2 regions of the Geodermatophilus sp. SYSU D00742 genome follow, and region 2 is predicted to be linked to the other one. Evidence: riboswitches for the same ligand, from Rfam matches in the RefSeq annotation. Region 2 holds a riboswitch; the other holds the start of a gene.

Region 1 (14,859 bases), on a different contig from region 2:
CTGGCGGGTGGTCGTCTCCCCGGTGCGCGGCACGGTCAGCCCGGCGGAGGTGGCCGAGGGCTCGCGCCTGCCGGCCGGCACCCCGCTGGGCGTCATCCGCAGCCGCCGCGAGGACGTGAACGTCTCAGCCGGGTACGACGGGGTACTGGCCGAGTGGCTCGTGCAGGACGGCGACCTGGTCGATGCAGGGGACCCGATCGCCCGGCTCTACCCGGAAGGTGCGGAATGACCACGCTGCAGCTGCCCGCCGGTGCGCCCGGCGCGCGCATCCTCGGTCTCGGGAGCTACCGCCCCCGCCGCCGGGTCACCAACGACGAGCTCGCCCAGGTGATGGACACCAACGACGAGTGGATCCAGGCGCGGGTCGGCATCGCCGAACGCCGCTGGGCCGAGCCGGACGAGACGCTGGCGGAGATGAGCGTCGCCGCCGGGGGCAAGGCCCTCGCGGCCAGCGGCCTGGACGCTGCCGAGGTCGACCTCGTGCTGCTGGCGACCGCCAGTCCGCCGAGCTCGATCCCGGGGCTGGCGCCGCAGATCGCGCACCGGCTGGGGATCCCCCGGCCCGGCGCGTTCGACGTGAACGCCGGGTGTGCGGGGTGGTGCTACGCGCTGAGCGCCGCGGCCGACGCCATCCGCTCCGGTTCGGCCCGCAACGCGCTCGTGGTCGGCGGCGAACGGCTCACCGACTACACCGACCTGACCGACCGGTCGACCGCGGTGATCTTCGCCGACGGCGCCGGGGCCGCGGTCCTCGGCCCCTCGGACAGCCCCGCCGTGGGGCCCGTCGTCTGGGGCAGTGACGGCGACCAGTTCACCGCCATCGCCATCCCCGAGGGCGAGAAGGTCATGAGCATGGCCGGTCAGGCCGTGTACCGCTGGGCCACCACCCGGCTCACCGACACGCTGGCCGAGGCGATGCGCCGCGCCGGCGTGGGGCCCGAGGACATCGACGTCTTCGCGCCGCACCAGGCGAACCTGCGGATCATCGAGCTCATGGCCAAGCGCCTCGGCCTGCCCGAGCGCACGGTCATCGCCCGCGACATCGTCCGCTCGGGCAACACCTCCTCCGCCTCCGTCCCGCTGGCCCTGTCGGCACTGCTGGAGACCGGTGAGGCCAAGAGCGGTGACACCGCGCTGCTGCTCGGCTACGGCGCGGGCCTGACGTTCGCCGGTCAGGTCGTCGTCCTGCCCTGACCGTGCTGACATGAGCACGCACCACGAACCCCCGGGCTCCCCGGGAACCACGGCGGGTCCCCCCGCCCCATCCGAGAGAGAGAGGACCCCGCGTGAGCGAGGACATCCAGACCGGTCTGGCCGAGATCCTGGAGGAGGTCGCCGGCGTCGCCCCTGCCGACGCCACCCCCGAGAAGTCGTTCACGGAGGACCTCGACGTCGACTCGCTGTCGATGGTCGAGATCGCCACCGCGGTCGAGGACAAGTTCGGCGTCGCCATCCCCGACGACGAGCTGGGCAACATCAAGACCGTCGGCGACGCCATCAGCTACATCCAGAAGAACCAGGGCTGAGCCACCCCCGGCTGCCCCGGCCCCCGGCCGCACGTCCCAGGAGGATTCGTCATGAGCACGTCAGTCGGCGATGTCGTCGTCACCGGACTCGGTGCCACCACGCCGCTCGGTGGCGACGTCGCCAGCACGTGGGACGCACTGCTGGCCGGGCGGTCGGGGGTCAGCCGGATCACCGACGACTGGATCAAGGAGTTCCCGGCCCAGCTCGTCGCCCGGCTGCCGGCCGACCCCGCCGAGCAGCTGGACCGCGTCCGCGCCCGCCGGCTCGACCGCAGCCAGCAGGTGGCCGTGGTCGCCGCCGAGGAGGCGTGGCGTGACTCCGGCGCCGCCGACGCCGGCGTGGCGCCCGAGCGGGTCGCCGTCGTCTTCGGCACCGGCATCGGCGGGGCGCTGACCCTGCTCGGGCAGGACGACGTCCTGGAGGAGAAGGGCCCCAAGCGGGTCTCCCCCTTCACCATCCCCATGCTCATGCCCAACGGCCCGGCCGCCGCGGTCGGGCTGGCCGTCGGCGCCAAGGGCGGCGTGCACGCACCGGTGAGCGCCTGCGCCTCCGGCGCCGAGGCGATCCGGTGGGGCCTGGACCTGCTGCGCTTCGACCGCGCGGACGTCGTCCTGGTCGGGGGCGCCGAGGCCTGCGTGCACCCCCTGCCGATGGCCGGGTTCGCCGCCATGCGCGCGATGAGCACCCGCAACGACGAGCCCGAGCGCGCCTCCCGGCCGTTCGACAAGGCCCGCGACGGCTTCGTGCTGGGCGAGGGCGCGGCCGCGCTGGTGCTCGAGCGGGGCGACGCCGCCCGGGCGCGCGGCGCTCGCATCCACGCCCGGCTCGCCGGCGCGGGCGCGACGGCGGACGGCTACGACCTGGTGGCCCCGCACCCCGAGGGTGAGGGCGCCGGGCGCGCCATCAGTGCGGCCCTGCGTGACGCGGGCCTGTCCGCGACCGACGTGGGCCACGTCAACGCGCACGCCACCTCCACGCCGGTCGGTGACACGGCCGAGGCCTCCGCGATCCGCAACTCCATCGGCGAGCACGTCCTGGTGACGGCCACCAAGAGCCAGACCGGGCACCTGCTGGGCGCCGCGGGCGCCCTGGAGTCGGTGTTCACGGTCCTCGCCCTGCGCGAGCAGGTCGTGCCGGCGACGGCCAACCTCGACGACCCGGACGACGACGCCGCCGTCCAGGCCCTCGACATCGTCCGCCGGGAACCGCGGCGCGCCCAGCTCTCCGCCGCGGTCAACGACTCCTTCGGCTTCGGCGGCCACAACATCGCGCTGGTGTTCACCACCGTCTGAGCGGCCCCTCCCCACCGACTGCGCCGGCCCGGCCCCGGGCCGGTGCAGCGATGCCGCCTGCCCTGAACCGCCCGAGCCCCGGAGGTCCCGTGACCGCCCTGTCCGCCGCTCCCCTCCCCACCGACGTCGACCCGCGCGACCCGGCGGACCGGCTCGCCCGGTTCTTCGACGCGGACTCCGTCACGCTGCTGGGGACGCGGGACACCTCCGGCGTCCTGGCCGCCCGGGGCACCGTCGCCGGCACCCCGGCGATCGCCTACTGCACCGATGCCACCGTGATGGGCGGGGCGATGGGTCTCGACGGCTGCCGACACATCGTCGACGCGATCGACGCCGCACTGCGCGAGCGGGTGCCCGTCGTCGGCATCTGGCACTCCGGCGGCGCCCGGCTCGCCGAGGGCGTGACCGCCCTGCACGCGGTCGGCGAGGTCTTCGAGGCGATGGTGCGGGCCTCCGGTCGGGTGCCGCAGATCTCCGTCGTCCTCGGGCCGGCCGCCGGCGGCGCCGCCTACGGGCCCGCGCTCACCGACCTGGTCATCATGGGGCCGGCCGGGCGGGTGTTCGTCACCGGCCCGGACGTCGTCCGGTCGGTCACCGGCGAGGACGTCGACATGGAGCGCCTCGGAGGCCCCGACACCCACGGCCGGCGCAGCGGCGTCGTGCACGTGGTCACCGAGACCGAGCAGGCCGCGCTCGACACCGCGCGGGAGGCGGTCTCCCTGCTGGCCGCGCAGGGGTCCCTCGCCCCGGCCGACGACGAGCCGGACGTGGACCTGCGGGCGCTCCTGCCGGAGAAGCCCAACCGCGCCTACGACGTGCGGCCGCTCGTGGCCGCCGTGCTCGACGGGCCCGGGCTGGAGCTGCACCCGCGCTGGGCGCCGAACATCGTCACCACGCTCGGCCGGCTGGCCGGGCGCACCGTCGGCGTGGTCGCCAACAACCCGCTCCGGCTGGGTGGCTGCCTGGACTCCGCGTCGGCGGAGAAGGCGGCCCGCTTCGTGCGCATGTGCGACGCCTTCGGCGTCCCGCTGGTGGTCCTGGTGGACGTCCCCGGCTACCTGCCCGGTGTCGGCCAGGAGTGGGACGGCGTGGTGCGGCGCGGCGCCAAGCTGCTGCACGCCTTCGCCGAGGCCGTGGTGCCGCGGGTGACGCTGGTGACCCGCAAGTCCTACGGCGGGGCCTACATCGCGATGAACGCCCGTTCCCTGGGCGCGACGGCGGTCTTCGCCTGGCCCGGTGCGGAGGTCGCCGTCATGGGCGCCAAGGCGGCCGTCGGCATCCTGCACCGCAAGAAGCTGGCCGCCGCCCCGCCCGGTGAGCGGGAGGCGCTGCACGCGCAGCTGGCCGCCGAGCACGAGCGGATCGCCGGCGGGGTGAACCGGGCACTGCAGATCGGCGTGGTGGACGAGGTCGTCGAGCCGTCGCGGACCCGCCGCCGCCTGATCGCCGCCCTCGCGGCGGCCCGGCCCGGGCGCGGGGCGCACGGCAACATCCCGCTCTGACCCGGCGCGCCACAGGGCCCGGCACCCCGCGGGGTGCCGGGCCCTGTCGTCGGGGCTCGTGGTCGCCCGGACGCCGCTTCCCCGACGACGTCCGGACGACCGGCCTCAGCCTACGACGAGCGACCGGGTGCCACCGGGCCGTCGTAGTCGGATCGTGATCTGACCCTGCCGCAGGACCCCGCCGCGAGCCCGCGAGCGGCGAGGGGCAGCGGGGTCCTCCCTCATACGACCTGGTGCAGCCAGGTCACCGGCTGGCCGTCGCCGGCGTGCCGGTAGACCTCGAGGTCGGCGTCCCAGGCGGCGCCGAGGAGCCCGTCGACACCGTGCCGGAACGCCTCGATGGAGGTCGCGGTGGCGGCGAGGTGACGCAGCTGCTGCTCGGTGACGATGAGGTCACCGTTGGCGCTCGTGGGTGCGCGGTAGACGCCGTGGCCGGGCACGTACGACATGCGCTCGCCGTCGTTGCCGTAGCTGGCTTCCTCGGTCACCTCGAAGCGGAGCATCGGCCACGCGCGCAACGCAGCGACCAGCTTCGCCCCCGTCCCGGGAGCGCCCGTCCAGGCGACCTCGGCACGGTAGGAACCGTGTGCCGCGGGCTGGTCGGCCCACGACAGGGAGACCGGCGCGCCGATGACGCGTTCGAGCGCCCACTCGACGTGCTGGCAGAGCGCCTTCGGGCACGCGTGCACGAAGACGACACCCTGGGTAGACCGTCGCTGCACGGGGTACCTCCATCGACTCGATCGGTCTCGTCTTCCCCAACGGACGATCGATTCGGTGACAGGCTGTGTTCGGCGGTTGCTGGACCAGGGGCCCTGTGAACAGTTTGCACGATGGTCACCCCATCGCGCCAGTGCGAGAGGTACGGATGGGTCACATGTGACGGATGGTCACACCCGCGACCTCTATGCGCTGGTCAGCGGGCCATACCATGAGCAGGGGGCAGCGTCCAGGCATCGGGTGCCACCCACACGTGATCCACAGGATCTCCCCCGTGCACCCACAGGCCGGTCCCCATCGGGGATCGCCCCCTCCACTCGCACTCACGCAGCGTAGCGAGCGGGGAGGATCGACGTGGGCTCCGACACGTCATCAGGCACCCAGTGTGGCCTGCAGGTCCTCCCGCGGGACCACACGTGTGGCCCGGCAGGCCGCCCCCTCGACCCCGGGCTCGGTCCAGTCGACGTCCACGACCTGACCGGCTCGCAGGGTGCCGCCGGGCGGGCCGTGGACGACCGACGCCTCCACCCAGCAGTAGCCGGGCAGGTCCGGGGCCTCCACGAGGCCGGCCCTGCGGGCGTCGTCCCAGCGGATCACCGTGCCGCGCGTCGTGCCGCTCCGAGTCATGTGCCCAGGCTGCGCGAGCCGACGCCGGTGGACAAGCCGGCGTGTCCCACCGGGGCGCGGGGGTACCGGCCCGGCCATGCTGCGATGCCAGGGGATGGCCGACGCGGGGCGGCACGAGGTGGGCGGGATGGTCCTGCCCGCGTGGGACGCCTTCCTCGCCCAGGCCGAGGAGGTGGACCTCGACCGACCCTCCCGGCTGCCCGGGTGGCGGTTCCACGAGGTCTGCGTCCACCTCGGCTGCTGGGACGACCACACGGCGCTCGCGGACCTCGTCGCGTCGGCGCGGGCGGGTGGCGCCGGGACCCCACCGGACGTCGACGCGACCAACGCGCGGGTCACCGCCGCCCACCGGGACGCGACGCGCGCGGAGGTGCTGGCCGCCGTGCGACGCAACCGGGACGCCACCGCCCGCTACCTGGCCGACGAGCCGCTGGAGCTGGACACCGCGCCGGCGGTCGCGGTCGTGGGCACCCTGCCCCTCCTCAGCGTGGTGCTGGGCCAGGCCTACGAGCTCGCGGTGCACGACCTGGACCTCGCCGACGGCGGCGCCCCGCCGGTACCCGGCCCGGTCCTGCAGGCGGGCCTCGCGGCCCTGGCGGACGTGACCGGCGCGCTCGCCGCGTCCGCCGGCATCACCGGGGGCGCCACGCTGGCGACGCCGGAGGGTGGTTGGACGTTCGCCGCGGACGCCGCCGGCTGGACGGTGCGGCGGGTGGGGCCGGGGGCACCCCGGGGCACGGCCGTCGAGGCCCCGGCGGACGTGCTGCTCGAGGCGGCGTCCGGGCGGGTCAACCCGGTGGCGGCACTGGCCCGGCGACGGTTGCGGGTGCACGAGCTGGGCGGGTTGCTGGCGCTGGCGCCGGTCGTCCAGGCCGCGCCCGGCATCCCCGGCGGGCCGATCCTGCACCTGGCCGCGCAGACGCTCGGCGGTGTGGGCGGGCTGGTCGGCCGGCTCCGCGGCCGCCGCTGACCACGGCCGGCACCGATCGCGACCGCCGCCGCAGCCGACCGCGCGACGGCCCTCCGTCCCCCGGACGTGCGACGGCCCGCGGCCACCGGGGCATCCCGGTGGCCGCGGGCCGCACGACGAGCCGCTGGAGCTCAGCAGCCGCCACCCAGGCTGATGCCGTGCTGGGCGAGCCACGGCATGGGGTTGACCCGGTTGGCGTACAGGCCGCCCTGGTGCACCTCGAAGTGCAGGTGCGGCCCGGTGGACTGGCCGCGGTTGCCGACCTCGGCGATCTGCTGGCCGGCGGCGACCACCTGGCCGGCGCTGACGAAGAACTGGTTCACGTGACCGTAGAGGGTGATCTGGCCGTCGGCGTGCTGCACGTACACGGCCAGACCGAAGCCGCTCGCGGGGCCGGCCTGCAGGACCACGCCGCCCTCGGGCACGTGGATCGGGGTGCCGATGGGGGCGGCGATGTCGACGCCCTGGTGCATGGTGCCCCAGCGCGCGCCGTAGCAGGAGGTGAGCCGGCCGGCGGTCGGCATGCCGGTGGTGCCCTGCGCACGGGCGTCGAGGCGGGCGGTGAAGGCGGCGGCCGGGTCAGCGGCTCCCTGCGAGGCCAGCAGCCGCTCACCGGCGGCGCGGTGCTGCTCGTCGAGCGCGGCCTTCTCGGCGGCGACGGCGTCGTACTCCGCCTGCGCCTGGGCGAGGTGGGTGTTGGCGGCGGCCTCGGCCTCGGTGGCGACGCGGGCCGCCTCGTCGAGCCGGGCGACCGCGGCGCGGGCGGCCCGGTCGGCCTCCTCGACCCGCTGCTCGACGGCCAGGAACTCGGTCAGCCGGGCGGCGCGCTGCTCGCCGAGGACGTCCATCGTCGCGGCCTGCTGCAGGAGCTCGGTGGGGCTCTGGGCGTCGAGGATGAGCTCGATGTCGCCGTAGCGGTTCTCGGCACCCATGTACGCCTCGCGGCCGAGCGTGGCGATGTCCTCCTCGGCGGTGGCGACGTCGGCCTGGGCGGTGGCGAGCTCGGCGGCGGTCGCGTCGGCCTCGGCCTGGGCGGTCGCCAGCTCCGCGCGGGCCACCAGGGCGGCGTCCGCCGCGGCCTCGGCCTCCACGGTCATCCGCTGCAGCTTCTCCTCCGCGGCGGTGACCAGCTGCTCGATGCGGGCGACCTCGGCGGCCAGCTGCTCCTGTTCGGAGGTCCCGGCGACGGTCGGGGCGGCGAGCGCGGCAGGGGTGCCGGCGAGCAGGCCCCCGACCACGGCGGCGACGACGACGGCCCGGCGGGGGGCACGCAGGAACCGGTGGACCGGGCCCACGCGGGCAGGCAGGGTCTTCAGGTGGTGCAGGGTCGCCAAGGCGACGGTTCTCCCATCCTCGCAACCGCCTACCGAGTTAGCTGACGGGTTCGGGCCGGACGGCGCCCTACCCGCCTGCGCCCCCTGCGCAGGCAGGACTCACCCCAGTGGAACGGTGGGTCCCCGGTCCGTCTCGGCCCCCGGAGGGGCGTCGGCGGTTCGGCGGGGCCCGGCCGGTGCCCTCGTGTGTCGAGGAGCGGAGCCCGGCGAGGCCGTCGGGAAAGCTACTACGGGTCACCCCCATCGGTCACGATCGAGTAACACACCCCGCGCGCCTTCTTGCCCGAAGGGGTGACATCCGATACGAGGCGTCACTACTCGACCCCGCAGCGCTCACCATCCGCGAACGGCGATGCAGTGCCCGCGGCTTCGCGCTGACCTGCGCGGACACCGCCCCATCCGGGCCCAGGAGGCGCGCCGATACCCATCGGTCCATCCGTGACACCACCGCGGGGTGCCACTTGTGAGATGTCGCCCACCCTGGCCCGGCACGCCGGTGCGACACGCCGGAGGCCGCCCGCCCGGAGGGCGGCACCTAGGGTCGTCCTGGACACCCGGCGGCCGGCGCCGGGCCCGGCGGGAGGCGTCTGTGACTGCCCGGAGCAAGGTGGCTGCCGGAGTCGGCGCGCTGGCGGTGGCCGGCGTGGTCGTGGTGGTCGCGAACTACGTACCGCCCAACGAGCGCGGCAGGGACGGCGCCGCGGGTGACCTGTCCGGCGCACTCGTCGGAGCCGGTGCCAGCAGCCAGCAGGCCGCGATGCAGGGGTGGACGGCGGGGTACGCGGCCGTGCAACCGGGCGTGACCGTCGACTACGACCCGGTGGGTTCCGGGGGTGGACGGGAGCAGTTCCTCGCCGGCGGCATCGACTTCGCGGGCTCGGACGCGCCGCTGGACGCCGACGAGCTGACCCAGGCCGCGCAGCGCTGCGGGGAGGCCGGCGTCTTCGAGCTGCCCAACTACATCGCCCCGATCGCCGTCGTCCACAACGTCCCGGGCGTGGACCGGCTGGACCTCTCCCCCACGACGCTGGCCGCGGTGTTCGCCGGCGTCGTCACCCGGTGGGACGACCCGGCGATCACCGCGGACAACCCGGGTGTCGCGCTGCCCTCGGCGGCCATCACGCCGGTGCACCGCAGCGACGAGTCGGGGACGACGGAGAACTTCACCGAGTACCTGGCTGCCGCCGGCGGTGGGGCCTGGCCACACGAGCCGGACGGCGAGTGGCCGCTCGGCGGCGGAGAGGCCGCGCAGGGCAACTCCGGCGTCGTGGCGGCGGTGGCCGGTGGCGAGGGCACGATCGGGTACGCCGACCTCTCGCAGGTCGGCGACCTCGGGGTGGTGCGGATCGGCGTCGGCGGGGAGTTCGTCGCGCCGACGGCGGAGGCCGCTGCAGCCGTCGTCGAGAGCTCCGCGACCCTGGAGGGCCGCGGGGAGTACGACTTCGCCCTCGAGCTGTCCCGGACGACCAGCGGAACGGGCCAGTACCCGATCGTGCTGGTCAGCTACCACGTCGGCTGCGTCGAGTACGAGGACCAGCAGACCGCCGAGCTCGTCGCCGACTTCCTGCGCTACGTGGTGAGCGAGGAGGGGCAGGCCGCAGCCGCCGAGGTCGCCGGCTCGGCCCCCGTCTCCGACGCCCTACGCGCGCAGGCCATGACGGCGATCGACGCGATCCGCAGCGCCTCCTGACAGGGAGGGCACCCCTGGGCCGCCATCTGGCAGGCTGGGGTGCACCGGGGCGGTAGCTCAGCCGGTCAGAGCATGGGACTCATAATCCCTGGGTCGTGGGTTCGAGCCCCACCCGCCCCACCGATTTCCACCACCGGTTCCTTGTTCTGGACGGTGCCGCCGGTGCACCTCGGTCGGCATCGAGCACACACATGGCACCTGTCGGTCATCGTGCCGTGGCGGGGCGAGTGCCCAGGTGATCGGCAGGCCGGCCGGTGTGCAGATCAGGTGCAGCCGCAGTCCAGAACCAGCGCGAGTGCGACGGGCAGTAGCCGTAGCCGGCGGTACCGGCCAGGTCCGAGCGCCGCGCGGTCGGGCGGGAGCGGGCGCACTCGACCGGGGTGGAGTCGACCAGCCAGACCGGATCGGTCCACAGGTCGATGTCGGAGGCCAGCAGCCGGATCACCCGCTTGAGCAGCGGCAGGGCAGCCCGCAGTCGGCTGGCCGAGTGAGAGGGCGACCGCACTGCCTCCGGCCGCACACAGGCATCGGCCGACCGCGACCGCCCTCGGCGCTCCGGCGGTCAGGCGGTCGGGCCGGCGCCGGTCTCGACCGGGACGAACTCGATCAGGAGCGAGCTCATCAGCTCCACGCCCTCGTTGGCCGCCGCATCCTCAATCCCACCGGGGATGTACCACGTGGTCCCGGCCGGGCAGACGTGACTGACCGCCTCCCCGGTCGTCTCGTGAAGCACCGCGCCGTCCGCGCCATACATGATCTTGCCGGGGTTGCCCGGGCACGTCGATTCACCGGTCTCGATGTACATCAGCGATGGGTACGGCAGGGTCGCGGGCGGGACGCTGGCGCCTGGCTCGAGGGTGAACCGGGCGATGCGCACCTCGACCGGGCCGGCCGGCATGTCGCGGACGATTCCACCGACGAGCAGGGACGCGACACCGACGCCGTCCTGGGCGGGCGGCGCGGTGGCCACGCACTCCCCCGCGCTGGGAGTCGTGTCCTGCGCCAACGCCGCGTCCACATGGTGCGCGAAGAACGCCGCAGCCGCGCCTCCGACCACCAAGCGGCCAATCGCCGTCCGGCGACTGACCTCCGGCGTCGCGTTCGAGACGACGACTCCGTTCTGCGTGGCGACCACGTCGATCCCTCCTGACGCTCGTCGCGACCCACTGCCAAGCCCGCTCAGTCCGCCGACCCGCCCAGCAGAGGTGTGCCCTGCCGTTGCCGGTCAAGTCTCCGCCTACCGCCACCCGGCCACCAGACCCCGCCCAGCGTCACCGCTGCCTCGAGGTCGACTGCGGGGCCCATCACCCTCTCGTGGGCACAAGGTGGGCACGAACCCGCGGTCCACCGGTGGCCAGCCGCGAACGAGCGCGGACCCCGACGGGCACCTGACTCGTTCGAACGGGCGCGATCGATCACGGCTGATCACCGCTGACATGCGGGCCACCCGACTCACAACTCCTGGGTCGTGGGTTCGAGCCCCACCCGCCCCACCGGTCCGGACCGGAGGTCCCGTCCTCCCGGGCGGGACCGCGGACGCCCCTCCGGCCCGCAGGTCGGCGCGCGGTCGGCACACCGGCGTCAGCGAGCGCACCTCGCACACTCACCCGAGCGCTGTCGACCGCAGGCTGTGCGCCCGGGACGCGCAGGCGATATACAGCAGTGTGCGCTCCCCCGACGGCGTCGTCGCGCCCGGCAGCACCGCCGCCGGGGTCGCGGCCACGACCGCGATGGCAGTCACGGGGGTCCGGGTCCGCTCCGGGCCCCCCACCGCGGGCGCCCCGGGGTCCCCCCGCGCCGGGCAGGCCGCGCGGCCGTTGGGGCGCGACGACGGACAGGCACGACTCGACGGCCTGGCTGTGGCGCCGGGTCGGCCGTTGCCACACAGGGGGTGAGGGCGTGCCAGAGGCGTACGTCATCGGCGTCGACATCGGTACGACCGGCACGAAAGCGGTGTTGGTGGGTGAGGACAGCCGCGTCGTCGCCCAGAGTGCAGCGGTGGAGCACCCCACGGCGTTCCCGCCGAACGTCCCCGGGGCCGTCGAGCAGGATCCCGACGACTGGTGGGCGGGGACCACGAGCTGTGTTCGTGAGGTGCTGGAGAAGGCGCAGGTGCCGCCGGACGCCGTCGAGGCGGTCGGGGTGAGCAGCCAGGCGCCGTGCGCCGTCCTCGTCGACGCAGAGGGACGGCCGACGCACCCCGCGCTGCTGTGGATGGATCGCCGCAGCGACAAGCAGTGCCGGGATCGGGCCGGCGCACACCGGCAGATCCAGGACATCGCTGCCAATGCACCAGATCCCTACTACGCGGCCCCCAAGGTGGCCTGGCTGCTGGAGAACGTCCCGGGGCTGAGGCAGCGGACCACGCACCTGCTGATGGCCAACGGTTACGTCAACATGAAGCTGACCGGCAAGAGGTCGATCGACACCGGTCACGCCGGACTGTGCCTCCTCGCCGGGATCGAGGACGTGCAGTGGTCCCCGGAGCTGGCCGAGCTGTGGGGCGTCCCGAGGGAGTGGCTGCCGCCGATCGGGCGACCCACCGAGGTACTGGGCAGGGTGAGCCCGGAGGCCGCCGCGGTCACCGGGCTGCGGCCCGGGACCCTGGTGGTGCACGGCGGTGTCGATGCCGCGACGGCCAGCCTCGAGGCCGGAGTGGCCGCCGAGGGCGACATCTGCGAGATGACCGGCCAGTCCACGGTGCTGAACGCGGCCGTGCGCTACGAGGCCCTGCGCCAGGGCGTCGGCGCACTCTCCGTGTTCGCCTATCCCGTTCCGGGTCTGTACCTGCTGTTCGGGAGCATGAGCTCGACCGGCGGGATCCTGCGGTGGTTCCGGGACCAGTTCGGCGATCCCGAGAGGGCCGAGGCGGTCGAGACGGGAACCGATGCCTTCGTCACGCTCGACCAGCTCGCGGGGACCGTGCCCGCCGGCAGTGGCGGCCTCCTGCTGCTCCCCTATTTCCTCGGCGAACGCGCGCCGGTGTGGGACTCGGACGCGCGCGGCATCCTGTTGGGGTTGTCGATGTCGACCACACGCTCCCATGTGGTGCGGTCGATCCTGGAGGGGACGGCCTACGGGCTGAACCACAACCTGGAGGAGATGCGCAAGCGAGGACTGCGTCCCCCGGTCCTGCGCGTCGTCGGCGGCGGCGCCAAGGGCAGGACCTGGAACCAGATCAAGGCGGACGTCACCGGCCTACCGGTCGAGGTCCCACTCGAGACGATGGGGGCACCGGTGGGGTCCGCATTGCTCGCTGCCGTCGGTGCACGGATCGTGGAGGACCTGGCCGAGGCGGTACGTGCCCGCTACCGCGCGCGGGAGCAACTCCGACCCGACATGGCACGCCACGGCCACTACCAGGGCTACTACGAGCTCTACAAGCAGCTCTACCCGGCGCTGAGGGACAGGAACGTCTTCGCGCAGCTCAGCAAGCTGCGGCACGCGGTGGACGCTGAGGAGCGGTGACCCACCCGGCGGTGCTCGCGACGATCGGAGACGAGAGATGACGTCGGCCCTCTCACCATCGACCCGGCGCGACGCGCTCGCCGCAGCCACCACCGGCACCCACGACCTCGTGGTGGTCGGCGGCGGGGTCACCGGGGCGGGCGTGGCCCTGGACGCGGCCGCGCGCGGCCTGTCCGTGGTGTTGCTCGAGGCCGGTGACCTCGCGGTGGGCACGTCCTCGCGTTCCGGCAAGACGATGCACGGCGGCCTGCGCTACCTGGAGCAGCTCAACTTCTCGCTGGTGTTCGGTGCGCTGCGCGAGCGGGATCTGACGATCCGGACGCTGGCCCCGCACCTGGTCTCCCACGAGCCGTTCCTCTACCCGTTGACCAAGCAGTGGGAGAAGCCCTACGTGGGCGCCGGCGTCGGCCTCTACGACGCGATGTCCACCATGAGCCGCCGCATCGGCGGCGCCCCCCACGCCCGCTACCTCGGACGGCGTGCCCTGCACCGCGAGGCGCCCGGGCTCGCGGACTCGGTGATCGGCGGCCTGCAGTACCCGGACGGGCGGATGGACGACGCTCGCCACACGCTGGCCGTGGCCCGCACCGCGGCCGCATACGGCGCCCAGGTCGTCCCCTACGCCCGGGTCGCCGGGGTGCACACCGACGCCGGCGGGCGGGCCACCGGCGTCCACGCGGAGGACGTGCTCGGCGGCGGGGAGTTCGACGTCTCGGCCCGTGTGGTCGTGAACGCGGCCGGGGTCTGGGCGGCCGAGGTCCAGCAGATGGCCGGGGCGCGCACCTTCTCCGTCGCACCGGCCAAGGGCGTGCACGTGCTCCTCCGCCCGGAGGCGTTCGAGTCGAGGACCGGCATCCTGACCCGCGCCGAGGACTCCGTGATCGTCCTGCGCAAGTGGTACGGGTACTGGCTGCTGGGCACCACGGACACCCCGTACACCGGCGACCTGCGCAACCCCACGGCCGACAAGGAGGACATCGAGTACCTGCTGCGCAACGTCAACCGCCTGCTGCGCCGCCCGATCAGGCGCGACGACCTGCTCGGCACCTTCGCCGGGCTGCGGCCGCTCCTCGCCCCCGCGGGCGACGCAGCCGGGACCACCTCCGCGCTGTCGCGCGACCACGCGGTGATGGAGGCGCCGGCCGGGATGGTGACGATCGTGGGCGGCAAGTACACCACCTACCGGATCATGGCCCGCGACGCGGTGGATGCCGCCGGGAAGTCGCTGGGCCGGTCGCTGCCCGACAGCCTGACCGAGACCCTCCCGCTCGTCGGGGCGCCCGGCTGGCGGGTGATCGCGAACCAGTTCGCCGCGCTGTCCGCCCGGTACGGAGTCCCGGAGGCGACCCTCGAGCGGATGCTGCACCGCTACGGCGACGAGCTCCCCGACGTGCTGGCTCCCGCCGCGGACGACCCCACTCTGGCCGTCCCGGTCGACGGAGCCGCCGGCTACCTGCCGGTGGAGTTCCTCCGCGCGGTCACCCACGAGGGCGCGGCCAACCTGGACGACGTCCTGACCCGGCGGACCCACGTGGCCATCGAGGAGACCGACGCGGGCACCGGCGCGGCCACACGGATCGCCGCCCTGATCGCCCCGGCACTGGGGTGGGACGCGGTGCGACAGAAGGACGAGGTGGCCTCCTACGACGCACGACCGCGACTGGCCACTGTGCTCTGACCTCGACGCCGGACGGTCGCGAGCGGTGGCACCCCGCCCCACCCACAGGTC
Region 2 (14,859 bases):
CGCGGCCGGGGACGTCCGGCACGGGTCGGTCAAGCGCGTGGCCTCCGCCGTCGGGGAGGGCTCGATCGCCATCCAGTTCGTCCACCGCCTGCTCGCGGTGTGAGCCGTCGCGGTGGGCCCGGGTCACCGCCGGGTCGGGGTGCGTGGCCGGATCAGGGGGCCAGCAGCGACGCCACGTGCGAGTACACGGTCGGTTCCGCCCGGTCGACGAGACCGGCCCGGCTGCACAGGCCCGCCGCCCGGTCCGCCACGTCGTCGACCGACCCGATCCCGTCGAGGAGGAGCACGCAGCTGCGGTCCACCTCCTCGGCCGCGTCGCGGCCCTCCGCGGTCGCCGACTTGGCCGCCGTCGCCTCGGCGTCCACGACGCCCAGGTGCAGGCCGCAGACGTCCGGGTCGGTCAGCACCGCCGGCGCCAGCTCCTGCCCGACCCACGCGGTCAGGCGCGACAGGTCGCCGGTCGGCAGCTGCAGCACCGCCAGCCGGTGGCCGACCGTCGCCCCGTGGGAGACCAGCACGCGCAGCACCGCCCGGTGCGGCCGGCGGAACGTCGCCACCACCTCGCGGGTCAGCGGCGTCGGGTCCTCGAGCCTGGCCAGGTACGCAGGGGACGAGAACACCGCCGTGTCCCGGGCCTCGTAGAGCGTCAGGTGCTGCTGCCCGGGTCCCGCGCGCCGCACGTAGCGGCGGCCGCGCAGGAACCCCGGCACGGCGACCCGCTCGGGCAGGTGCTCGTGGGTGTACCAGCGGCTGAAGCGCGCCTCGTCCGCCGGGTCGACGTCCACCGCGTACACCATCAACGCCCGACCCAGCAGGCCCGGTCGCCGTCCGTGCGTCCAGGCGTTCGGTCCCGTCCCGGTCATGCCGGTCCCCTCCTCGGAGCGCTCCCACCGGCGACCACCGGCCCGGGGTCGCCGTCACCGGCCCCGCCGTCCCGTGGCGACACGGCGGGCGCCGCGGGGCGGGGCGCGGTGATCACGGATGCAGGGACTACCCCACGTACGAGCTCAGGTCCGCCTCGACGACCCGGTTGCGCAACTCGCCGAGCCCCGTCGCCGCGACGACCACCTCGTCGCCCGCCTGCAGGAACGCGGCCGGCGTGCGCGCGTACCCCACGCCTGACGGCGTACCGGTCAGCACGACGTCCCCGGGCCGCAGGGTCATCCCGGCCGAGAGCTCGCTGAGGATCCGCGGGATCGGGAACGCCATCTGGCCCAGCGTCGCGCTCTGCCGCACCTCGCCGTTGACCGTGCAGGTCAGCTCGATGCTCGACAGGTCACCGAGCTCGTCGAGCGTGACGACCTCCGGGCCGAGCGGGCAGGTGCCGTCGATGCTCTTGCCCTTGGACCACTGGTTGCCGTGCCGGCGCTGGATGTCGCGCACCGTGACGTCGTCCGCCAGCGTCAGTCCGAACACGTGGTCCCACGCCCGGTCCTCGGGGATGTTCCGCCCGCCCCGGCCGACCACCACGGCGATCTCGCCCTCGTAGTCCAGCTGGGTGGACAGCGCCGGGTCGATCGGCACGTCGGCGCGCGGGCCGACCACCGTGGCCGCCGCGCGGAAGAAGAAGGTGGGGTGCGCGGGCATCTCGGCGACCTGGTGCCCGCCGGCGGCGTGGCCCTCCGCGAAGTGCTCCACGTAGTTCCAGCCGACGCAGTAGACGCTGCCCGCCGGCCGCAGGGGAGCGAGCAGCTCCACCGACTCCACCGGTACGCCGGGGCCCGCGGCGGCCACGATCTCCTTCAGGGCGGCGGCGTCGCCCAGCGGCAGGTCCGAGACCGAGCCGCCGGGAGGGCCGAGCGGCACGACCTCCCCGTTGCGCCGCAGCCCTGCGCGGCAGGCCTCTCCGTCGGTGTACGTCACGAGGCGCATGCCGGCTCCCGTCCTGGTGTCCTGTTGTGGCCCTTGCCACACCGTCAATCAGATCATATATTCCTCCGCATGGTGTTGCGGTCTTCGGAGATCTACGGCGAGCTGCGGCGGCGCATCCTGGCCGGCGAGCTCTCGCCCGGTCAGCGGCTCGTCGTCCGTCGGCTGGCGGAGGAGTTCGGCTGCAGTGACATCCCCGTCCGGGAGGCGCTGCGCAGCCTCGAGGGCGACGGCCTCATCGAGATCGCCCCGTACCGCGGCGCCCAGGTGCGCGTGTACCGGCCCGACGAGGTGCGCGAGGCCTACCTGATCCGCGCGAACCTCGAGGGTGCCGCCACCGGCGCGGCCGCCGACTTCATCGACGACGAGACGCTGGCCCAGCTCGAGCGGTTGATCGAGCAGATGGACGACGTGCTGGCGACCGAGGACGTCACCGGCTTCAGCGCGCTCAACCGCGAGTTCCACGAGCTGATCTTCTGCGCGTGCCCGTACCGGCGGCTGCAGGAGCTGATCTCCAACGTCTGGGACGGCCACGTCGGCATGGTCACCGTCATGCGCCTGCACCCCGAGCGGCTGCACCGCTCCAACGCGGAGCACCGCGCCATCGTGGCCGCCCTCCGCGCTCGCGACGGCGAGCTCGCCTCCCGCCTGGCGTGCCAGCACAAGCTCCGCGTCGGCGACGACCTGGTCGCCGCGCTCATGGAAGAGGACGAACGCGCCGTGCAGACGGCGACGACCGACGAGGTGGCCCTGCCGTGACCCAGCCCCTGACGCTGCCGGAGGGCAAGACCGCCGTCGTCCTGCTCAACATCGCCTACGAGGCGTGGGCCGAGGGCGCCGCACCGGGCCTCGGTCCCATGGGCAACCCGCTGCCCGCCGGCGTGTTCGACACCAACGCCGCCTCGTTCGGCGAGTACGGCTGGCGGGTCGGCATCTGGCGGCTGCTGGAGAGCCTCGACCGGCACGGTGTGCAGGCCACGTTGTTCACCAGCGGCCGCATCGCCGAGCTGAACCCCGAGTCGCTGAAGTCGGCCCAGGGCGCCGGGCACGAGATCGCCCCGCACTCCTACGCGCAGAACATCATCCCGGCGCTGCTCGACCCCGAGGACGAGAAGGCCAACCTCGACCTGACCCTCGAGCGCCTCGGTGACGTGGTCGGGCGGGACGCGCTGCACGGCTGGCTGAGCCCCCGGTGCACGCCGAGCGAGAACACCGGGCGGCTGCTCGCCGAGGCCGGCCTGCAGTGGTTCTCCGACGTCTTCGACCGGGACCAGCCCTACCTGCGGGACGACACCGGAAGCCTGGTCTGGCTGCCGTTCACCATGGACGTCAACGACCTGCCGCTCTACATGAAGCACGGTCAGCAGCCGCGCCGGCTGCTGGAGACCTTCACCGACACCCTCGCGTGGACCGAGCGGCACGAGCAGGGCATCGCGCACCTGGACGTCACCGTCCACGCGCACGTCTTCGGCCGGCCCTACGGGGCCTGGGTCTTCGACGAGATCTGCGCCGAGGTCGCCCGGCGTCCCGAGGTCTGGGCACCCACCCGGTCCGAGTACTCCCAGTGGTTCCTGAGCCAGGGGAACCAATCCGGCTGACCCGTCCCGACGGGCAGTTCCCCCACGGCCCCGCGTTCGCGGTCCGGCCGTCCACCTGCGTGCGACGAGGACGTCCACGGAGCAAGGAGGTATGCGCGTGAGCACTCCTGTCGACACCCAGACGGTCCCGGAGGGGCGCGTCGCCCGCCTGGGCTACTACTTCAAGGAGTCCGGGCCGGCCTGGCTGGCCGGTGGGCTCAACATCGGCGGCGCGTCGGTGACCAACGCGGTGATCCTCGCCGCGGCCACCGGCTTCGTCTTCGGCTGGGTGATCATCCCGGCGGTCATCGCGATCTGGGCGGCCGGGTACGCCTGCGTCAAGATCTCGGTCGTCGCCGGCCGCAACCCGATCGCGGTGATGCGGGACGAGGTCCACCCGCTGGTCGCCTGGGCCAACGGGATCGCCATCCTGCTGGTGAACCTGGTCTTCCACACCGTCCAGGTCGTCCTCGGGGCCGCAGCGCTGCAGCTGCTCTTCCCGCAGCTCGGCGTCCGCGCGTGGGGGATCGCCTTCGTCATCGTGGTCGCTCTCATGGCGCTGCTGCCCGGCCGCAGCCGCGTGATCGAGAAGCTGCTGCAGTTCTTCCTCTACATCCTCGCGGCCACGTACCTCGTCGCCCTGTTCGTCGTCCCGATCGACTGGGGTGGCGTCGGCGAGATGTTCACCTTCACCCTCCCGTCGGACGCGACCTCGGTGCTGCTGTTCACCGCCGTGCTGGGTTCCGCGCTCGCCATCAACGTCCCGACGATCCAGGGCTACGGCAGCATCGCCCGCGGCTGGGGCGTCGAGCGGCTGCCGCTCATCCGCTTCGAGACCGGCCTGATCAACGTCATGCTGACGTTCGTGTCCTTCGCGGTGATCATCGTGGTGGGCTCGACGCTGTACGCGCAGGGCATCCCGGCGACGAGCGCGGTCGCCGCGGCGGAGTCACTGCGACCGGTCACCGGGGACCTCAGTGCCGTGCTGTTCGCGGTCGGGTTGCTCGGCGCCGTCCTGACCACGGCCGTCGTGCAGACCAGCGTGGCCGGCTACGTCGTCAGCGACCTCGTGCGCTGGCCGGTCCGGATGACCGACAAGCGGTTCAAGATCGTGCAGGCCGTCGTCCTGGCGGTGGGCATCTCCATCCCGTTCTTCGGCTGGGACCCGTTCGTGTGGGTGTCGTGGGGTGCGGCGTTCAACAGCACGTTCATGCCGATCGGCATCGCCACGTGGTGGTACCTGGTGAACAAGAAGTCGCTGATGGGCGCGCACAAGGCCGGGCCGCTGCTCAACGCCGGCCTGGCGTTCAGCCTGCTGGTGGCGATCGCCGCCGCGGTCCGCTTCTGGTACGTCACGATCTGAGAGAGGGGATCCGGTGCTCGTTCCCCGGGGGTGCACCTACACCCGGCCCGTGCAGGTGGCCGACGCCGTGGCCGTCCTCGTCGACGACGAGGACGCCCGGCCGGTCGCCGGCGGGATCGCCCTGACCCTGCTCCTGCGGTCCGGCTTCGCCCCGCCCGGCCCGCTCGTCGACCTCGGCGGGCTCCGGGGAGAGCTCGGCGGGATCGAGCCCACCCCGGACGGCGGGCTGCGGCTCGGGGCCCTGGCCACGCTGCGCGACCTGGAGCTCTCGCCGCACGTCGCGCAGCACGCGCCGGTGCTCGTCTCGGCCCTGCGCCGGGTCGCCAGCATCCGCATCCGCAACACCGCGACCATCGGCGGCCACGTCGCGCACGCCGATCCCCACCAGGACCTGCCACCGGTGCTCCTCGCCCTCGGGGCCGAGGTCGAGGGCACCGGCCCGGACGGCGACTTCGTCCGGCCGCTCGGCGAGGTGCTCAGCGGCTACTACGAGACCACGCTCGGCACCGGCGAGCTCATCACCGCGCTGCGCATCCCACCGCAGCCGCCCGGCACCGTCGCCGGCTACACCAAGACCACGGCGCGCACCGTCGAGGACTGGCCCGCGGCCGGGGTCGCCGTGTCGGTGAGCGTCGCCGACGGGGTCGTCAGCGACGTCGCCGTCGCCGTCGGCGCGGTGACCGACCGCGCCGAGCGTCGTCCGGAGGCGGAGCGGATGCTGGTCGGCACCCTGCCGACCGCCGCGCAGATCGCCGAGTGCGCCGAGGCCGCGGCCGACGGGCTGGACTACGCGTCCGACCAGTTCGGCAGCGCCGACTACAAGCAGACCATCGTCCGCGTGAGCACACGGCGGCTGCTGGAAGGGGCTCTGAGCCAGGCATGAAGACCCACGTGGGGCAGTCCACGACCCGCATCGAGGGCCGCGCCAAGACCACCGGACGGGTCTCCTACGTCCACAACCTGAGCGTGCCCGGGATGCTCGAGGCCCGCGTCGTGCGCAGCCTGCACGCCCACGCCACGATCACCGGCATCGACGTCGAGGCGGCGCGTGCCGTGCCCGGCGTGCACGCGGTCATCACCGGTGAGGACGTCCGCAGGGTCCTGCCGCACCCGTACTTCGGGCCGGCCTTCCACGACCAGCCCGTGCTGGCCCTGGACAAGGTGCGGTTCAGCGGTGAGCCGGTGGCCGTCGTCCTGGCCCGGGACGCCCGGACGGCGGAGGAGGCGGCGGCCCTGGTCGACGTCGGCTACGAGGAGCTGCCGGCCGTCTTCGACGCCGTCGAGGCGTGCCGGCCCGACGCCCCGGTGGTGCACAGCGAACTACGGCCGGGCAGCACCTTCGCCGACCTCAAGCACCTGTCCGGCAAGCGGGACACCAACGTGGCGCTGGAGTACCGGCTGCGCCGCGGCGACGTCGACGCCGCCTTCGACAGCCTGCCGCACGTCTTCTCGCACACCTTCACGACGCCGGCCATCGCGCACGCCCCGCTGGAGCCGGTGGTGGCGGTGGGCCGGGTGGCCGACGACGGCGGTCTGATCATCGACTCCGCCACGCAGAACCCGTCGATCGTCCGGCTCGAGGTGGCCCGGCTGTTCGAGCTGCCCGAGTCGATGGTCCAGATCCGGACGGCGTTCCTCGGGGGCGGCTTCGGGGCCAAGCTCTACCCCAAGCTGGAACCCCTGGTCGCGGCCTGCGCCGTGATCAGCGGCCGACCGGTGCGGCTGGCCCTGTCGATGGACGAGACCTTCCTGACCCTCACCCGCCACGCGAGCACGATCACCGTGACCAGCGGCGTGGACGCCGACGGGGTCATCCGGGCCCGCAAGGTCGAGGCCTGGTGGAACGGTGGTGCATACGCCGACATCGGACCCCGGGTGACGCAGAAGTCGGGGTTGACCGCTGCCGGACCGTACGACATCGAGAACGTCTGGATCGACTCGCGGGCCGTCTACACCAACCTGCCACCGGCCGGCGCGATGCGCGGCTTCGGCGTCCCGCAGGTGGCCTGGGCCTACGAGCGGCACACCGATCTCATCGCGCACGCGCTCGGCATCGACCCGGTCGAGATCCGTCGGCGCAACCTGCTGCGCCGCGGCGCCGTGCACCACACCGGCACGGTGCTCGAGGACACCGCCAACGAGGAGGTCCTCGAGGAACTGGTGCGGGCGATGGAGTGGGAGCGGCCGCTGGATCCCGGCACCGGCCCGGTCCGGCGGGGCCGAGGGGTCGCCATCGCGCTCAAGGCCGTGGTCACCCCCTCCACGTCCGGAGCCGTGGTGCGGCTCAACGCCGACGGCAGCGCCTCGGTCATGTGCCCGACCGTGGACGTCGGTCAGGGCTCGGCGACGGTCATGGCGCAGCTGGTGGCCGAGACCCTCGGTCTGCCCGACGGCCGCGTGCGGATCAGCCAGCCCGACACCGACACCACCCCGTACGACACCGGCACGCTCGGCTCGCGGTCGACCTACCACGTGGGCAACGCCGTGGTCTCCGCCGCGCGGACCGTCCGACAGCGGCTGCTGGAGGCGGCGGCCGAGATGTTCTCGGTGTCCGTCGACGACCTCGACATCCACGAGGGCGAGGTCCTGGTGCGAGGCGGCGGACCGAAGGCGTCCTTCCGCGACGTGATGGTGTCGCGGATCGGGGTCCAGGCCGGCCACATCACCGAGGCCAGCGAGTTCACGCCGCACTACGTGCCGCCGGACCTCGAGACGGGGCAGAGCGAGCGGGCGACGGCGTTCTGGATGAGCGGCGCGGCAGGCGCCGACGTCGAGGTCGACACCGAGACCGGTCAGGTCACGGTGCGCCGGCTCGTCATCGTCGGCGACGCGGGGCGGGCACTGAACCCGGAGCTCGTCCGCACCCAGCTCACCGGCGCTGCGGTCATGCAGTTCGGCATGACCATGTCCGAGGAGCTCCGGTACGAGGAGGGGCAGCCGACCTCGCCGGGCCTCGGGTTCTACAAGGTGCCGGGCATCCTCGACGTCCCGCCCATCGAGGCGGTCATCGTCGAGGTACCGCAGCGGGACGGGCCCTACGGGGCCAAGGGCGTGGGGGAGACCGGCACGTTCGCGGTGTCCCCGGCCATCGCCAACGCCGTCTTCGCGGCGACCGGTGCCGACGTCACCGCGCTGCCGCTCACGGCCGAGCGGGTTCTCGACGCGATCCACGCCACTGGAGGTTCCGCATGACCAGCGCCGAGCAGTCGCTGTCCCTGACCGTCAACGGCACCGGCCAGGCGTTCCGGGTGGACCCCGGCGAGACGCTGCTCGAGGTCCTCCGCGAACGGCTGGCCCTGCACGGCGCCCGGGAGAGCTGCGGCCAGGGCGTCTGCGGCACCTGCACCGTGCTGGTCGACGGGCGCGCGGTCGCCTCCTGCGTGCGCCTGGCGGTTCTGAGCGACGGCGCCACCGTGGAGACGGTGGAGGGCCTCGAGGACGGCGCCCTGCACCCGCTGCAGGAGGCCTTCGTCGAGCACTTCGCCTTCCAGTGTGGCTTCTGCACCCCCGGGATGATCATGACGGCGAAGGAGCTCCTGGACCGCAACCCCGAGCCGACCCGCGAGGAGATCCGGGAGCACCTGGCCGGCAACATCTGCCGCTGCGGCGCCTACGGGGAGATCGTGGACGCGGTCGAGGCGGCGGCGCGTCGGCTCGCGGGGCGGTAGACCCGGACGGCGGCTGGGCACCCGCCACCGCGGCGGCGTGCCCGCGTGGACGGCGTCCCGGACGGGCGCCGCTCGTCGAGAGCCACCGACGACGGCCGCATCGTGGGACCCTCCGTGTCCGGAGGGAGCTCCCCGCCCTCCGCGGCCGAGGTGATCGCCGATGTCCGGATCCCGGAGCGCGCCGGGACGGCTGCGCAGAGCACCGTCCGGCCTGGCGGCGTGCCTGCTGGCCGGGTGCGCCGCCGCCGGCGGCAGCGGGGTCGCCGCCGGTCCCTCCCCGGACGCGGCGCGCGACTGGCACGAGGCCACGTACAGCGTGACCTGCGACGGGATCGTCCCGGGTGGCTTCCGGGCGGACCTCGACGGCGGGGCCGCCCGCGTGCCCGCCGACGCCGGCCGGAGCCCGTACTACGAGTACTACGACGTCTGGTTCGAGGCCATGGCCAGCGGTGACGTCGACGGGGACGGCGAGCCGGACACCGTCGTGCTGCTGCAGTGCTCCCCGCAGCCGTCCAACGGGATCGTCGAGGAGGTCCACGTCTTCGCCGCCGACGGGCGCCGGCTCGGGCTCCTGCCCAGCCCGCGCACGCTGCGGGAGTCGACGATCCTGGCGCCGCTCCACGACCCGACCGCGCTCTCGGTCCGCAACGGCGACATCGTCGCCGGGATGCGGGCCTACGCGCCGGAGGACAACCGGGCCGACGGCCCGTCGATCCCCATCACGGTGCGCTGGCACTGGACCGGCCGGGAGTTCGTGCGGGTCCCGTAGCCGGGCCGCACAGCCACGCCTCGATCTCGTCGAGCTGCGCGTGCGTGAGCCCGACGGCCAGCTCCGGGGCGACCACGAGCACGTTCGGGTGGTCGGCGAGCCACTGCGCGGTGTCGGCGGCCTGGTGGGCCAGGTCGTCGTCGATCCAGACGATGCGACGGTCCGGTTCGGCCTCGGCGACCGCACGGGCGCGGTCGAGCTTCCACCAACCCGACCGGCCACCCAGCGGCCCGAGGGAGCCGGTCGGCGCGGCACCCTCCCGGGCGTGCACCCTCAGCCCGCGCGGCAGCCCCATCGGCCCGGCCAGCAGCCGGTCGGCGTTCGCGGCCCACGTGGTCAGCCACTGGATCTCCACGCGGCCGGACTCGTGCAGCTCCCGCAGCCGAGCGGTGGCCGCCGGGTCCCAGGACAGCACGAACCCCTCGAACGTCCCGCGCTCCCAGCCCTCCGGCAGGTCCACGCAGGCGGCGTTGAGCACGCCGTCGACGTCGAGCAGCAGGATCGGCACGTCCCCACGTACTGCCATGGCGACCCCCGTACCCGGCAGCGGCGGCGCGGACCCGACCCGGCCCGGACGGACGGACGCCCGAGGCAGCCCCCGGGGCGTCGAGCCACCACGATGCCCGCATGGGACACAGCGGAGGCCGGCTGCTCCTCGGTGGGGACGTCGTCACGCCCGACGGCGTCCTCGCCGGCGGCTGGGTGCACGTGGCCGGGTCGCGGCTGGCCGCCGTCGGCACCGGCGCCGCCCCGGCCGCCGACCACGTCGTCGACTGCACCGGCCGCACCCTGGTCCCGGGCTTCGTCGACGTCCACCAGCACGGCGGGGGCGGCGCCTCCTACGACGGCGGCCCGTCCGCCGCGCGCCGCGCCCTCGCCACGCACCGCGCGGCCGGGACGACGACGGTGGTGGCCTCGCTGGTGTCGCTGCGGCCGGCCGCGCTGGAGCGGGCGCTGGCCGACCTGACCGGCCTGGTCCGGGACGGCGAGCTGGCCGGCGTGCACCTCGAGGGGCCGTGGCTGGCCCCCACGCGGCGCGGCGCGCACGACCCGGCCGCGCTCCGTGCCCCGACGCCGGAGGAGCTGGACCGGGTGCTCGCACCCGGGACCGTGCGCACGGTGACGCTCGCGCCGGAGCTCCCCGGCGCGCTGGAGGCGATCGCCGCGCTCGTCGGTGCCGGGGTGGTCCCCGCCGTCGGGCACACCGAGGCCCCGTACGACGTCGTCCGCGCCGCGGTGGGCTCCGGCGCCCGCACGGCCACGCACCTGCTCAACGCGATGCCCGCACCGGCCGGCCGCGAGCCCGGGCCGGTGCTGGCGTTGCTCGACGACCCGCGGGTGACCGTGGAGCTCATCGCCGACGGCGTGCACCTGCACCCCGCGTGGGAGCGGCACGTGCTCACCACGGCCGGCGCCGGCCGCGTGGCGCTGGTCACCGACGCGATGGCCGCGGCCGGCATGCGCGACGGGAGCTACGACCTCGGCGGACTCGCGGTGGGCGTCGCCGGGAGGGTGGCCCGGCTGGCCGACGGCGGCGCGCTCGCCGGGGGGACGGCGACGTCCGCGCAGCTGTTCCGCCGCGCCGTGACCGAGCTCGGGCTGTCGGTGGAGGACGCCGCGCGGGTCACCGCGACGACCCCCGCGGCGGCGCTGGGCCTGACCGACGTCGGCGCGATCACGGCCGGGCGGCGGGCCGACGTCGTCCTGCTCGACCGGGACCGGACCGTGCGCGGGGTGCTGCGCGCGGGGGAGTGGGTCGTCCCGCCCTCCTGAGCCGTCGCTGTCCGTGACCCGGCCGCGCGGATCCGGGGGTGCGCCCACCCACTCGGGCGACCTCGGCGTCCCGGGTGTGTGGCAGGCCCCGCCGCCGGGCCGTTCCCGTGCTTCGCTGACGGCCCGCCGGCCGCCCGGTGGAGCACGAACCAGGGGGGAGCCAGTGTCCGACCACCTCGAGGCACATCCGGGCCCGAGCCGCGTCGGGGTCCCGAACCCCTGCCGCCGGCACGCCCGCGGCCACGCCCCGCACCCGGCGCACGTCCAGCTCGCGCACGGCGGCCTCGGCGGGCACTGGCAGCCGGTGGTCGTCATGGGCGCCGTGGACGACGTCGTCACCATCGCGGCCGGCGGGGAGCTGCAGCGCCACCGCAACCACGACACCGGCCGGCTGGCGGCGCTGGTCGAGGCCGACGGCGCCGAGGCGTTCCTCGACACCCGGCTCGGCCTGCTGTTCCTGCGCTCCTGGCCGCGGCACGCCGGGTCGGTCTTCTCGCTGCAGCCGGCCGACCAGCCGCCGGTGCCCTGCCGCGATCAGCAGTGACACCGGCGGCGGAGGGTCAGGCGATGCGGCGAGCGGTGTTGTAGCTCGGCATGTAGTCCATGTTCACGACCTTCACCGGCTGGCCGGCGGTCGAGGCGTGCACCATCTGCCCGTTGCCGATGTACATCCCGACGTGCGAGACGGGGCTGTAGAAGAAGACCAGGTCACCCGGCTGCAGGGCGTCGCGGGAGACCGGCACACCGGCTCCGGCCTGCGCCCGCGAGGTGCGCGGCAGCTCCACGCCGGCGGCGCGGTAGGCGAACGTCGTCAGCCCCGAGCAGTCGAAGGCGTCCGGACCGGTGGCGCCGTACCGGTAGGCGTCGCCCACCTGGGCCAGCGCGGTGTCGACCGCGGCCTGGGCGACGGGGTTCGCGGCAGCCACCGGCGCGGTGGTCGGGGCGGGCGCGGCCGAGGCGGTCGCGGGAGTGAGGGCGATCCCGGCGCCGGCGATCGCGGCGACCGCGATCCCACGGAACGTGCGACGGGCAGAGGACGTGCGGGCAGTCGTCATCGACGACGGTTCTCCTGTTCCTTCCGTCCGCCTACCGGGTTAGCTGACGGGTTCGGGCGGGGAGGTCGCCCGGCACGGCGCACGGCCGTGCTTCACCCCAGTGCTGCGGTGGGTCCCCGGTCCGGGCGCGGCCAGTGGCCACGCCCCGGTTCGGCGGGGTCCGACGGGTGTCACCAGGTGCGGCGACGAGGGGCCCGTCAGGACCGCGGAGGACGCTAGGCGACTCCCGCGCCGCCCGCTGCCGCGCCGGCGGACGTCGCGACACGCGCGCGACACGCCGTCATGACCACCACGGACACCAGGGACGAAGGTCCCGCCTCCTCCGAGAGTGCGCTGGTCAGCGCGGTGACGGACAGATCGCTCACTCGCGGAGTGTTATGACTCTGAGTTGCTCCGCGAACACTAGGAGCTGCGGGAACCTCGGGGGTTGGCCGGGCCGTTGGGCGGGCACGACAAGACACAACCAACCCAGGGAGGGAGACCCACATGGCCGGAATGATCCGGAAGCTGGTGGCGTCGGGGCTCGCGGCGAAGGTCATCCAGGAGGCCAGCAAGCCGCAGAACCAGGCCAAGATCAAGGAGTTCATCGCCAAGATGGGCGACCAGAACAAGAAGCGTGGCGGCGGCAAGGGCTACGGCCGGGGTCCCGTGCACTGACCTCCCGCCTCCCAGCGGCCCCTCCCGGACCCCCGGGCAGGGGCCGCTGCGGCATGGTCCGACCGTGCCGCGCACCGCCGTCCCGGCCGGCCACCTCCCGCGGGCCGATCGTCGACGACCGGTCGCGCCACCGCCGTCCTGGTCACCACCTCCCACGGCCCCGCGTGAGGGCCGCCGGTCCCGGGTACCCCTCCGGCCCCAGGACGAGGAGGTCCACCGATGACCGAGGGCAACATGACCGGCCGCCCCTACGGGGGCGCGAACGAGGCCACCGGCGGCAACCCCGGCGAGCGCGAGGAACACGACCTGGTCGGCCCGCCGTCGGAGCAGGAGGAGCCGCGGGCCGCGAAGGGCGGCACGATGGGCACCGCCGACCCGAGCGTCCCCGGCAGCGACGGGCAGCCGCGTCCGGCCGAGCCGCCGCCCGGCGCCACCGGGAGCTGACCTACGGCCGGCCGGCGTGGGGGACGTCGACCTCGGTCGCCAGCAGCACCGCCTCGCGCACCGGCGCGCGGTTGTGCTCGTAGAAGTCCGGCGCGCAGCACATCAGCAGCGTTCGGCCGTCGTCGCCGCCGAGCATGCACGCGTACACCCCGAGCCCGGACGGCACGGCGACCTCGTCGACGATCTCCCCACCCTCGGCCACGCGCGCCACCCGGCCGCCCACCGCGTCCGCCGCCCAGATCCGCCCCTCGGCGTCCAGCGCGCACCCGTCGGGGGCGACCACCAGCTGGCCGAGCACCTCGTCGACCGTCGTCCCGGTGACCTCCGGGCCGAGGGAGGCCCACACGCGCCGGTTGGTCAGCGACCCGTCGGCGCCCAGGTCGAACGCGGTGTACCGGTTGCCCAGCGTCTCCCCGACGACCAGCGTGCCGCCGTCCGGGGTGATGACCGCGCCGTTCGGGAACTGCAGCCCCCCGGCCGCGACGGACACCGTGCCGTCCGGGTCGACCCGCTTGAGCGACGCCGGCGCCGCGGCGCCGCCGCCCATCAGGTCGAAGCCGAAGTCGCCGACGAACACGTGGCCCCGCGCGTCCACGACCATGTCGTTGAGGTGCCCGCCGCAGTGCTCGGCCAGGTCGGCGTGGGTGCTCAGTGCCCCGTCGGCGTACCGGAGCACGCGCCGGTCCTTCATCGACACGACCACCAGCGAGCCGTCGGGCAGCCAGCCCAGCCCCGACGGCTGCTGCTCCACCTCGACGACGACCGTCTCCGTGCCGTCCGGCGCCACCCGGCTGACCGAGTGCCGGTAGAAGTCCGACACCCACCAGGTGCCCTCGTGCCAGCGCGGGCCCTCGAAGAACCCGCCGCCCTCCAGAACCGTCCGCAGCTGCCGCTCCGCCATGGTCGGGCACCCTAGGGGGACCGGACCCCAGCGAGGGGCAGAGCGCGCCCGGACCCGTCGTCGAGGCCACCGGACGGCGGCGCAGCGCCGTCGCCCGCACGCCGCCGAACGCCGCGCCGGGGTCCGTGCCCTGGTGCGCGGTCTCGCGACCTCGCCCACCGCGGCGCCGAACTCGTCCGCGCCCACCTTCAGGACCCCGACAGCCTGCGGACGGCGTTCCGCCTCGCACCGGGTGTCCCCATGACCACCCCGGCCCGGTCCGGGTAGCCCGGAGGCGGAGGTAGCCCAGGGGACCGCGCGGGCCGACGCGGCCGCCGACGCCCGCGTCGAGCACCTGGTGTCCACCTCGGTCGTCAGCGCGGTCCACCGGCATCCCGCACTCCGGGAGCAAGCGCCGCGTCGAGCAGCACATCACGTCCCTCGGCCTGCGCGTGACGATCGTGCGGCCGGTCTCATGGAGAACCTGCCGTGGATGGTGTCGACGGAGAACGGTGGGGTCGTCGTCCCGATGCCACTGCCGGCCGGGGTGCCGCTGCAGACGATCGCCGTCGCCGGCATCGGCGCGGTCACCGCCGCCGTCCTGCTGGACCCCGCGCGCGTGCCCGGCGGCAGCATCGAGATCGGCGGCGACGAGCGGCTTGGCGCCTATCGGGCCGACTCCGCCGCCACCCGCGCGGGCGCCCCGGCGTGCGCGATGTCCCCACCGGGTTCGCCGGTGGCGGCTGGAGTGGCCGAGAGAGGGAAGGAGCGGGACGTCGATCCCGACGCCCGAGCCCGAGCGGC

What was found. A riboswitch is a leader RNA that binds a small molecule or an ion and turns the genes downstream of it on or off. The one in region 2 is predicted to bind cyclic di-AMP.
Region 1: another riboswitch for cyclic di-AMP. It lies ahead of ACI78V_RS05410 (M23 family metallopeptidase); the one in region 2 lies ahead of ACI78V_RS14555 (C40 family peptidase).

Annotation. Positions count from the first base shown of each region.
Region 1 covers NZ_JBJGYJ010000005.1:121,405-136,263, forward strand. Annotated here, with positions in the region: gene ACI78V_RS05370 (acyltransferase domain-containing protein) at 1-229, shown strand, start outside; gene ACI78V_RS05375 (beta-ketoacyl-ACP synthase III) at 226-1,194, shown strand; gene ACI78V_RS05380 (acyl carrier protein) at 1,287-1,526, shown strand; gene ACI78V_RS05385 (beta-ketoacyl-[acyl-carrier-protein] synthase family protein) at 1,578-2,819, shown strand; gene ACI78V_RS05390 (acyl-CoA carboxylase subunit beta) at 2,909-4,321, shown strand; gene ACI78V_RS05395 (DUF3145 domain-containing protein) at 4,543-5,043, opposite strand; gene ACI78V_RS05400 (hypothetical protein) at 5,414-5,668, opposite strand; gene ACI78V_RS05405 (maleylpyruvate isomerase N-terminal domain-containing protein) at 5,745-6,638, shown strand; gene ACI78V_RS05410 (M23 family metallopeptidase) at 6,770-7,972, opposite strand; cyclic di-AMP (ydaO/yuaA leader) riboswitch at 7,984-8,133, opposite strand; gene pstS (phosphate ABC transporter substrate-binding protein PstS) at 8,562-9,662, shown strand; tRNA gene ACI78V_RS05420 (tRNA-Ile) at 9,709-9,782, shown strand; partial or broken gene ACI78V_RS05425 (IS982 family transposase) at 9,835-10,140, opposite strand; gene ACI78V_RS05430 (hypothetical protein) at 10,225-10,797, opposite strand; gene ACI78V_RS05435 (hypothetical protein) at 11,266-11,403, opposite strand; gene ACI78V_RS05440 (xylulokinase) at 11,562-13,130, shown strand; gene ACI78V_RS05445 (glycerol-3-phosphate dehydrogenase/oxidase) at 13,168-14,808, shown strand.
Region 2 covers NZ_JBJGYJ010000020.1:205-15,063, reverse strand. Annotated here, with positions in the region: gene ACI78V_RS14620 (FAD-dependent oxidoreductase) at 1-103, shown strand, start outside; gene ACI78V_RS14615 (hypothetical protein) at 153-863, opposite strand; gene ACI78V_RS14610 (fumarylacetoacetate hydrolase family protein) at 991-1,872, opposite strand; gene ACI78V_RS14605 (GntR family transcriptional regulator) at 1,942-2,628, shown strand; gene ACI78V_RS14600 (polysaccharide deacetylase family protein) at 2,625-3,467, shown strand; gene ACI78V_RS14595 (NRAMP family divalent metal transporter) at 3,565-4,809, shown strand; gene ACI78V_RS14590 (FAD binding domain-containing protein) at 4,823-5,692, shown strand; gene ACI78V_RS14585 (xanthine dehydrogenase family protein molybdopterin-binding subunit) at 5,689-8,001, shown strand; gene ACI78V_RS14580 ((2Fe-2S)-binding protein) at 7,998-8,477, shown strand; gene ACI78V_RS14575 (hypothetical protein) at 8,638-9,246, shown strand; gene ACI78V_RS14570 (HAD domain-containing protein) at 9,197-9,772, opposite strand; gene ACI78V_RS14565 (N-acetylglucosamine-6-phosphate deacetylase) at 9,874-11,019, shown strand; gene ACI78V_RS14560 (hypothetical protein) at 11,183-11,563, shown strand; gene ACI78V_RS14555 (C40 family peptidase) at 11,580-12,074, opposite strand; cyclic di-AMP (ydaO/yuaA leader) riboswitch at 12,090-12,240, opposite strand; gene ACI78V_RS14550 (hypothetical protein) at 12,561-12,731, shown strand; gene ACI78V_RS14545 (hypothetical protein) at 12,951-13,175, shown strand; gene ACI78V_RS14540 (SMP-30/gluconolactonase/LRE family protein) at 13,177-14,076, opposite strand; gene ACI78V_RS14535 (hypothetical protein) at 14,549-14,859, shown strand, end outside.